2 regions of the Clostridium beijerinckii genome follow, and region 1 is predicted to be linked to the other one. Evidence: a T-box and tRNA genes for the amino acid it is inferred to sense, from the RefSeq annotation. Region 1 holds a T-box; the other holds one or more tRNA genes.
What was found. The T-box of region 1 lies ahead of pheS (phenylalanine--tRNA ligase subunit alpha). A T-box ahead of a tRNA ligase gene usually reads a tRNA of that ligase, here a tRNA-Phe.
Positions count from the first base shown of each region.

Region 2: it encodes a tRNA-Phe, which carries the amino acid that the T-box ahead of pheS (phenylalanine--tRNA ligase subunit alpha) is inferred to sense. The anticodon was not compared.

Region 1 is NZ_CP144906.1:1,826,990-1,831,431, forward strand. It holds gene infC (translation initiation factor IF-3) at 104-661, shown strand; gene rpmI (50S ribosomal protein L35) at 683-880, shown strand; gene rplT (50S ribosomal protein L20) at 908-1,267, shown strand; gene PZA12_RS08550 (TrmH family RNA methyltransferase) at 1,368-2,150, shown strand; T-box leader at 2,505-2,727, shown strand; gene pheS (phenylalanine--tRNA ligase subunit alpha) at 2,923-3,942, shown strand; gene pheT (phenylalanine--tRNA ligase subunit beta) at 4,290-4,442, shown strand, end outside.
Region 2 is NZ_CP144906.1:3,225,553-3,229,994, forward strand. It holds gene PZA12_RS14860 (sensor domain-containing diguanylate cyclase) at 1-733, shown strand, start outside; gene PZA12_RS14865 (IS1634 family transposase) at 898-2,583, shown strand; tRNA gene PZA12_RS14870 (tRNA-Glu) at 2,999-3,073, opposite strand; tRNA gene PZA12_RS14875 (tRNA-Thr) at 3,093-3,167, opposite strand; tRNA gene PZA12_RS14880 (tRNA-Asp) at 3,183-3,259, opposite strand; tRNA gene PZA12_RS14885 (tRNA-Phe) at 3,266-3,341, opposite strand; rRNA gene rrf (5S ribosomal RNA) at 3,347-3,463, opposite strand; rRNA gene PZA12_RS14895 (23S ribosomal RNA) at 3,668-4,442, opposite strand, start outside.

The sequences.
Region 1 (4,442 bases):
TGTTAAGAAGAAACAGCCGTTTCTCACCCTGCAGTGTTGAATCTACTAGTATGGGTTTATATGGATGTCTATACATTGAGTATTGATAATTTGAGACGGCTATATGCCGTCTTTTTATTATGTATGTAATTTTTCGGAGGTGAAAAATATTAATAAAGATTTTTCTATTAATGAAGAAATAAGAGAAAAAGAACTTAGAGTAATTGGAAGTGATGGGGAACAATTAGGTGTTATCTCATCAAGTGAAGCAAGAAGACTTGCTGAAGAAAAAGAAATGGACTTAGTTATGATTTCCCCAAATGCGAAGCCACCAGTTTGTAAGATTATGGACTTTGGTAAGTATATATATGAGCAATCAAAAAAGGAAAAAGAAGCTAAGAAAAAACAAAAAATAGTAAGTATTAAAGAAATAAGAGTAAGTCTAACTATTGAGGAACATGATATTGACATAAAAGCAAAAAATGCTAGAAAGTTCCTATTAGAAGGAGATAAAGTTAAAATCAGTGTTAGATTTAGAGGTAGAGAAATGGAACTTGGTCATATAGGACAAAAGATTCTTGATAATTTTGCATCTAAATTAGAAGACGTCTGCCTAATAGAGAAAAGACCTAAAAGAGAAGGCAGAAGTATGACAATGGTTTTAGGGCCTAAAAAGGCATAACTTGAGAGGAGGATTTTAATCATGCCAAAAATGAAGACTCATAGAGGAGCAGCAAAAAGATTCAGAAAGACAGGTACAGGAAAACTTAAGAGAGCTAAGGCGTTTAAGAGCCATATCTTAACAAAGAAGAGTTCAAAAACTAAGAGAAATCTTAGAAAAGCTGGATATGTTTCAGATTCACAAGTAAAAGTAATGAAGAAATTATTACCATACCTATAATATAGGGTAATGCAGGAGGTTTAAGTAATGGCAAGAGTAAAGAGAGCGAAGAATTCTCGTAAAAATCATAAAAAAGTTTTAAAACTTGCAAAAGGATACTACGGTGGAAAAAGTAAGTTATATAAAACTGCTAATGAATCAGTAATAAGAGCATTAAGAAATTCTTATGTTGGAAGAAAGAATAAGAAGAGAGATTATAGAAGTTTATGGATAGCTAGAATTAACGCAGCTACAAGAATGAACAACTTATCATATTCTAAATTCATGAATGGAATCAAATTAGCTGGAATAGACATCAACAGAAAGATGTTATCTGAAATAGCTATAAATGATCCAAAAGCATTTACTGAATTAGTAGAAGTTGCTAAGAAACAATTAAATGCTTAGTACATAAAATGCGGCTTATGCCGCATTTTATTTTTATATTCAAATATAAATAATGATATTATTATTTTTCCATAATCCTATAGTTTTGAGGTGTAAAACTTTGATATATATAGAAAGTAAAGAAAATAATTTATTTAAGAATACAAAAAAGCTTAAAGAAAGAAAAAATAGGACTAAAACAAGTAGGTATATAATTGAAGGATTTAGATTAGTTCAAGAGGCATTTAAGGCAAAGGTCGATGTGGATTACCTAATTGTGACTGAAGATGCACGGGATAAGGTAGACGAATTTTTGAGCGAATATATAAATGATGAAATCAAGATTTATGAGATTTCTGGAAATTTATTTAAAGAGCTTATTTCTACAGAAAATCCTCAAGGAATACTTGCGGTTATAAAAATGAATACAATGGAATCGAAATTAGATGGAGATTTTTACTTGCTTTGTGACAAGGTACAAGATCCAGGGAATCTAGGGACTATAATAAGAACTGCACATGCAGCTGGAGTACAAGAAATTATATTAACAAAGGGTACTGTAGATATATATAATGAAAAGACAATTAGATCCACAATGGGATCTATATTTTATATTCCTATTCATTATGATGATGAGAATCTCTCTTTAGTAAAAGATTTAAAGGGAAAAGGTTTTAATTTAGTAGTAACATCCTTGGATACAGATAAAAATTTCTTTCAAGCAGATTTAAGAGGCAGGGTTCTCTTAACTGTTGGGAATGAAGGAAATGGAGTAAGTACAGAAGTATTGGAGATGGCGGATACTAAAGTTAAGATACCAATGCCAGGCAATGCAGAATCTTTAAATGTAGCAGTAGCTTCATCTGTTATAATGTATGAGAAAGTAAGACAAAATCAATTGTGATTAAATCTTATTAAAATAGGAAAGTATATTAATAGGTTCCTAGGAAAATTTGAAACTATTTAAGAATGAAAGTAGATTTGAATATTTCTAGGAATCTATATTAATATGAAAATATTTTAAAATGTATATATTTATCTATGTGAATAGAAAAATATATAAATATTTATAGGAAACATCTGGTGTTCAGAGTCTTTAAATTTAAAATAATCATGTTAAGATGAAATATTTAATTTAATTTGGAAATATGCTTATGAATATGGTATATTAGAAAGCAGTGGATTTATATATAAATTTTGAAAATAGTATTGATATTTTATATATTTATTTGTATAATGAGTTGTATTAATTGAACATTGAAAAACTGTGAATGAGAGAGTAGATATTAGAAAAGTTTTAAGGGAGAGAAGGTCATAGACTGTAAGCCTTCTTAAATAATATAATATTGAAGTTCGCTCAGGAGTTCTAGCTGTGAAATTTATAGTAGTAGCTAGCGGCAAGAAGAGTCGTTAATTAAATTGAGTTGGGTACTTTTTTTTAGTTCCAATTAGGGTGGTAACGCGGATAATTCGTCCCTTTTTATGAGGTGGCGTTTTTTTTATGCAAAAAAGTCTTTTCGATTGCCAATTTACAATAAACAATTTTGAAAGAAATATTTCTTATATAAGGTGCAATCAAATAAAGCTTTATTTGGAGTTTTCTATAATTGAACACTGAAAATTGTGAATTGTGAATTGTGAATTGTGTATTGACGTTATTGAAAGGAGAAACAATGATGAAAGAAAAACTTAAAGAATTACAAGAACTTGCGTTAAGCAAAATTGAAGCTGTTAAAACTAGCAGCGAATTAGAAGAAATTAGAGTTAAGTTCTTAGGGAAAAAAGGGGAGCTTACTACAATATTAAGAGGTATGGGGAATCTTTCTCCAGAAGAAAGACCTATTGTAGGAAAATTGGTTAATGAAGCTAAAGCTGTTGTTGAAGAAAAATTAGAAAGCGTATTAAAGGCTATTAAAGATAAAGAAAAGGCTGAAAAGCTTGCAGGTGAAACTATAGATATTTCTCTTCCAGGAAGAAAGAAAGTTATAGGAAAGAGGCATCCGTTAGATTTGACTCTTCAAAGCATGGAAGAAATTTTCGTTTCAATGGGGTTCACAATTGAAGATGGACCTGAAGTTGAATATGATCATTATAATTTTGAAGCTCTAAATATACCTAAGGATCATCCGGCTAGAAGTGAACAGGATACTTTATATATAAATGATAATATAGTACTTAGAACTCAGACTTCACCAATTCAAGTTAGAACTATGGAAAATCAAAAGCCACCAATAAAGATGATTTCCCCTGGTAAAGTATATAGATCAGATTCAGTAGATGCTACACATTCACCTATATTCTATCAAATGGAAGGATTAGTTATAGATAAGGGAGTTACATTTGCTGATTTAAAAGGAACATTAGAATTATTTGCAAAAAAAATGTTTGGAGACAAGGTTCAAACTAAATTCAGACCACATCACTTCCCATTTACAGAGCCATCTGCTGAAATGGATGCAACATGCTTTGTATGTGGCGGTGAAGGTTGTAGAGTATGTAAAGGCAGCGGTTGGATAGAACTTTTAGGCTGTGGAATGGTTCATCCAAATGTTCTTAGAAACTGTGGCCTTGATCCAGAAGTTTATAGTGGATTTGCTTTTGGTTTTGGTGTTGACAGAATGGTAATGCTAAAGTATGGAATAGATGATATAAGATTATTATATGAAAGTGATATGAGATTCTTAAATCAATTCTAAAAGCTTAATTTTATTTAAGATTTAAGAATTTAAGAATTTAAGAATATACATTCTTAGGAATATTTATTCTTTAGAATATTACCATATATATTCTAAAGATATACACCTTAAAAAAAGCAGCTATGCTGCAATTAAGAACTTATTAACTTGAAAAAAGCAGCTATGCTGCAATCAAGAACTTTTGAAACTTAAAAAAAGCAGCTATACTGCAATTAAGATTTTTTGAATATTAAAAAGGGTGTAGCTATTCTACCAATTAAGAACTTTTGCACATGTAAAAATGAGGGGGAGTGAAGAAATTGGATTAAAATAAGATGCTATACCCAGCAATAAAAGGAGGAAACAAAATGAAAGTACCATATAATTGGCTTAAAGATTATGTTGATATAAATGTTAGTCCTAAGGAATTAGGAGATAAATTAACTCTAACTGGTTCACAACTAGAAGAACTTGTTATCCAAGGAGATGTAATTCAAAATGTAGTTACAGGAAAAATTACT
Region 2 (4,442 bases), 1.4 Mb from region 1:
ACATACCGATGATAAGATATTAGTTAATAAAATCACCGATGATATGAAAGCTTTAAACAAACAGTCCATTATAAAGCAAATACGGCTAATGAAGAGTGATGGGGACTATCTTTGGTGTGAACTAAAACTAAACTATATACAAAGAGATAATAAGATTGTCAGAGTAATAGGTAAAATTACTGATATTGACCATATTGTAAAAGAACATTCTATGCTAAAGCTAAGATCTGAATATGATCAGCTCACGCAAATATATAATAAATCTACATTTTATGAAAAAGTTAAAAATTATATTAAGGATAACAAAAATGATAACTGTATGCTGATTTTTATAGATTTAGATAATTTTAAAGCTATAAATGATAATTTAGGACATATGGTGGGTGATGAAGTTCTAAAGGATACTGCAAATAAAATTTGTGACGTCTTTAACGGTACAGATGTTATTATTTCAAGATTTGGTGGAGATGAATTTTGTGTATTTAAACCAAGTCATTCTATTTCATTTATTAAAGATAAAATTAGCATTTTATGCAATAACCTCAATGCTACATATATTGGCAACAATACTGAGATAACTGTATCTGCAAGCATCGGTGTTGCCTTTTACCCTAAACATGGAGATACTTTAGAATCTTTAATTCATAAATCAGATATAGCATTATACAGTTCTAAAGAAAATGGAAAAAATCAATTTACCATATACAGCAAAAGGCTTGAAATTGAATGTTGAATTAAATTACCATATACAACAATAAGCTTGAAATTGAATGTTGAATTAAATCTCATATTCCGCCTAACTAATTTTTCCTATTTAACCTCAACTATTCACTATATTATTTGACTAAAAATTATTATGATTACGGTATGCAAATAATATTTAATGGGGGGATTGGAATGGATAAAGAGTTGTTATTGGAAAATATTGAAATGGAAGCATATAGCCATGGAAAAGCGACGCTTGTAGCAGGTATGTGTAAGAAACTAGGAGTTATCAACATCTTTGATCAATATTTGACTAAACAAAATGGGAGAAAGCCTGATATAGCTTATGGGATAATGGCTCAAATGATGTTAGCAAATCTTTGTCATTCAAGACGACCATTATATCTTATGGATGAGTATTTTGAACATATTGATATTGAAGGGACATTTAACAGCGATGCGAAGCCTCATAATCTTACAGATGATAGATTTGGCTGTTTTCTTGATAATTTTCATGAAGCTGGTCCAAGAAAAATTTTTTCTGAAATAAGTATGACTGCTTTCGCTACGTATGGATTGAGTATAAAGAATATTAATTACGATACTACCTCAAAGGTAATGTGGGGCCAGTATGAAACAGAAGAAGGTAAAATAGATGAAATATCAATTGATTATGGATATAGTAAAGATAAAAGAAATGATAAGAAACAAATAAAAATTGGAATTGGAACAGCTAACGGTATAGTTGTAGACGCAAAAGTTCTTTCGGGTAATACAGATGATAAAACTTATAATAATGACGCTATAGATGATGTTGATGAAATTTTAAAAAAATCCAAAACTAGTAAAGATTCATTCTACTATGTTGCAGATAGTGCATTTTTTACAGAAGAAAATATTAATAAAGCAAATGGTAGAGATATAAAATTTATAACAAGAGCTCCTGAAACAACAAATATGTCTAAAATCTATATTGGTAAATTTTTTAGTGAAAGACAGTTAACAAAAGATGTTATTTTTGAAAATGCCCAAGGTAAAAAAGTTAAATATCAAGTATTAGATTATAAATCAGAATATAAGGGGATTCCAGTTAAACTGGCAGTCTGTTATTCCTTCACTCTTGAAGAAACCAAAAGGAAAACTATTTCTAGGCATGCAGAAAAAGAATATGCCGAATTAGAGAAAAAAATCAAAGTATTTTCCAAGCGTAGCTTCGCGTGCGAAGCAGATTCACAAAAAGAAATAGAAGAGTTTTTAAAGACTAAAGGGAAAAAATTAAAATACCATTCTGTTAATTTGAATATTGAAATGAATGAAAAACGTAAGCGTAAAAAAGCTGATAATAAGGATTCACAAAAGGAATATGAATATACTATTAATTTAGAAATTAACCGTGAAGATTCAAAAATTGAAGCAGCAATTGAAAGAGAGTGTACTTTCATCTTAGCAAGTAATGATTCTGATATTTCATGTGAAGAAATGCTGAAAGAATACAAAACTCAAAGCAGCGTAGAGAAAAAGTTTCAGCAGCTAAAAGCACCAGAGTTTATAGATGACCTTTTTGTAAAAACTCCCAAAAGAGTTGAAGCCTTAACATACATGATACTTATTGGTTTAATGATTTTATCAGTAATGGAACATGTAGTCAGACGTGAGATGAAGAAAGATAATACGATTATACTTGGACCTGGAAAAATAAAAATGTCCAAGCCGAGTTTAAAAGCTATAATGGGTATCTTTGAGTATGTGCCTATACAAGTAATTAAAGTTAATAACAATTGTATAAGAAAGTTTCAAAAACCACTAAAAGATAATCAACGGCAGATATTGAATTATTTAGGTTTGGATGAAAGTATTTTTGTTGGACATGCTATTTAACAAGTATATATTTCAAAAAATTTAATAATGATTCCATTAGGGATAGTTTAGAAATTTACTATGGAATAATTCACATATAGATATATATTATTCCAAACTTTAAATAAAGAAAAGATATTTCACTGAAATGCATAGCATTCAGCGAAATATGAGTTAAATTACCATATACAACAATAAGCTTGAAATTGAATGTTGAGTTAAACCAAAAATTAAGAAATCCTCAAAATTACTATCGAGGATTTCTTAATTTTTAGGTTGAAATAGCAAATATTCCAATTCAGCATTCCATTGGTAAAGTTCTAGATTTTCTTTTTCCGATATGCATCCTTGTATCTATCTCTTCATGTCGTATAAACATGATTAATTATAATCTAAAAAAATAAGTCCTAGATAAACTAGAACTTACTTTTCAACTTGGTGACTCCTAGGGGAATCGAACCCCTGTTACCACCGTGAAAGGGTGGTGTCTTAACCGCTTGACCAAGGAGCCATATTAAGTTTCATTTAAATGGAGCTGGCAATAGGAATCGAACCTACAACCTGCTGATTACAAGTCAGCTGCTCTACCGTTGAGCCATGCCAGCATATTTAAATTAAATTGGCGACTCAGAAGGGGCTCGAACCCTCGACCTCCGGCGTGACAGGCCGGCACTCTAACCAACTGAGCTACTGAGCCGTATTATGGTGGCTCGAACTGGAATCGAACCAGTGACACGAGGATTTTCAGTCCTCTGCTCTACCGACTGAGCTATCGAGCCATATTACCTCGCAACGTCCTACTCTGCCACACAGTCTCCCATGCAGTACCATCGGCGCTATAGACCTTAACTTTCCTGTTCGGAATGGGAAGGAGTGTTACCTCTATGCCATCATCACGAGATGCATAATTTACAGAAATCTTCGATTTCGTGTAAATTAGCACTCAGCGAACGAATGTGAGTCGAGTTTCCTTTGAAAAAAGACTCTTAGTTTACGCTTATACTACATTTACATGAATCTATTACTGTAATTATTCCTTTTTGAAAAAACTTTGTTCTTTCAAAATTGCACACAGTTTCTTTAATGTATTTACAACTTGATTATATTGGTCAAGCCCTCGACCTATTAGTATCAGTCAGCTAAATATGTTACCATACTTACACCTCTGACCTATCAACCTTGTAGTCTTCAAGGGGTCTTACTAGCTTATGCTATGGGAAATCTCATCTTGAGGTGGGCTTCACACTTAGATGCTTTCAGCGTTTATCCCTTCCCGACTTAGCTACCCAGCTATGCTTCTGGCGAAACAACTGGTACACCATAGGTCAGTCCATCCCGGTCCTCTCGTACTAAGGACAGCTCCTCTCAAATTTCCTACGCCCGCGACGGATAGGGACCGAACTGTCTCACGACGTTCTGAACCCAGCTCGCGTGCCGCTTTAATGGGCGAACAGCCCAACCCTTGGGACCTACTTCAGCCCCAGGATGCGACGAGCCGACATCGAGGTGCCAAACCTCCCCGTCGATGTGAACTCTTGGGGGAGATCAGCCTGTTATCCCCGAGGTAGCTTTTATCCGTTGAGCGATGGCCCTCCCACGAGGTACCACCGGATCACTAAGCCCGACTTTCGTCCCTGCTCCACTTGTAGGTGTCGCAGTCAGGCTCCCTTCTGCCTTTACACTCTTCGAACGATTTCCGACCGTTCTGAGGGAACCTTTGGGCGCCTCCGTTACATTTTAGGAGGCGACCGCCCCAGTCAAACTGCCCACCTAACAATGTCCTGTCACCAGTTTCATGGCATCCAGTTAGAACTTCAATACTATCAGGGTGGTATCCCAACAACGACTCCACCAAGGCTGACGCCCTAGTTTCCCAGTCT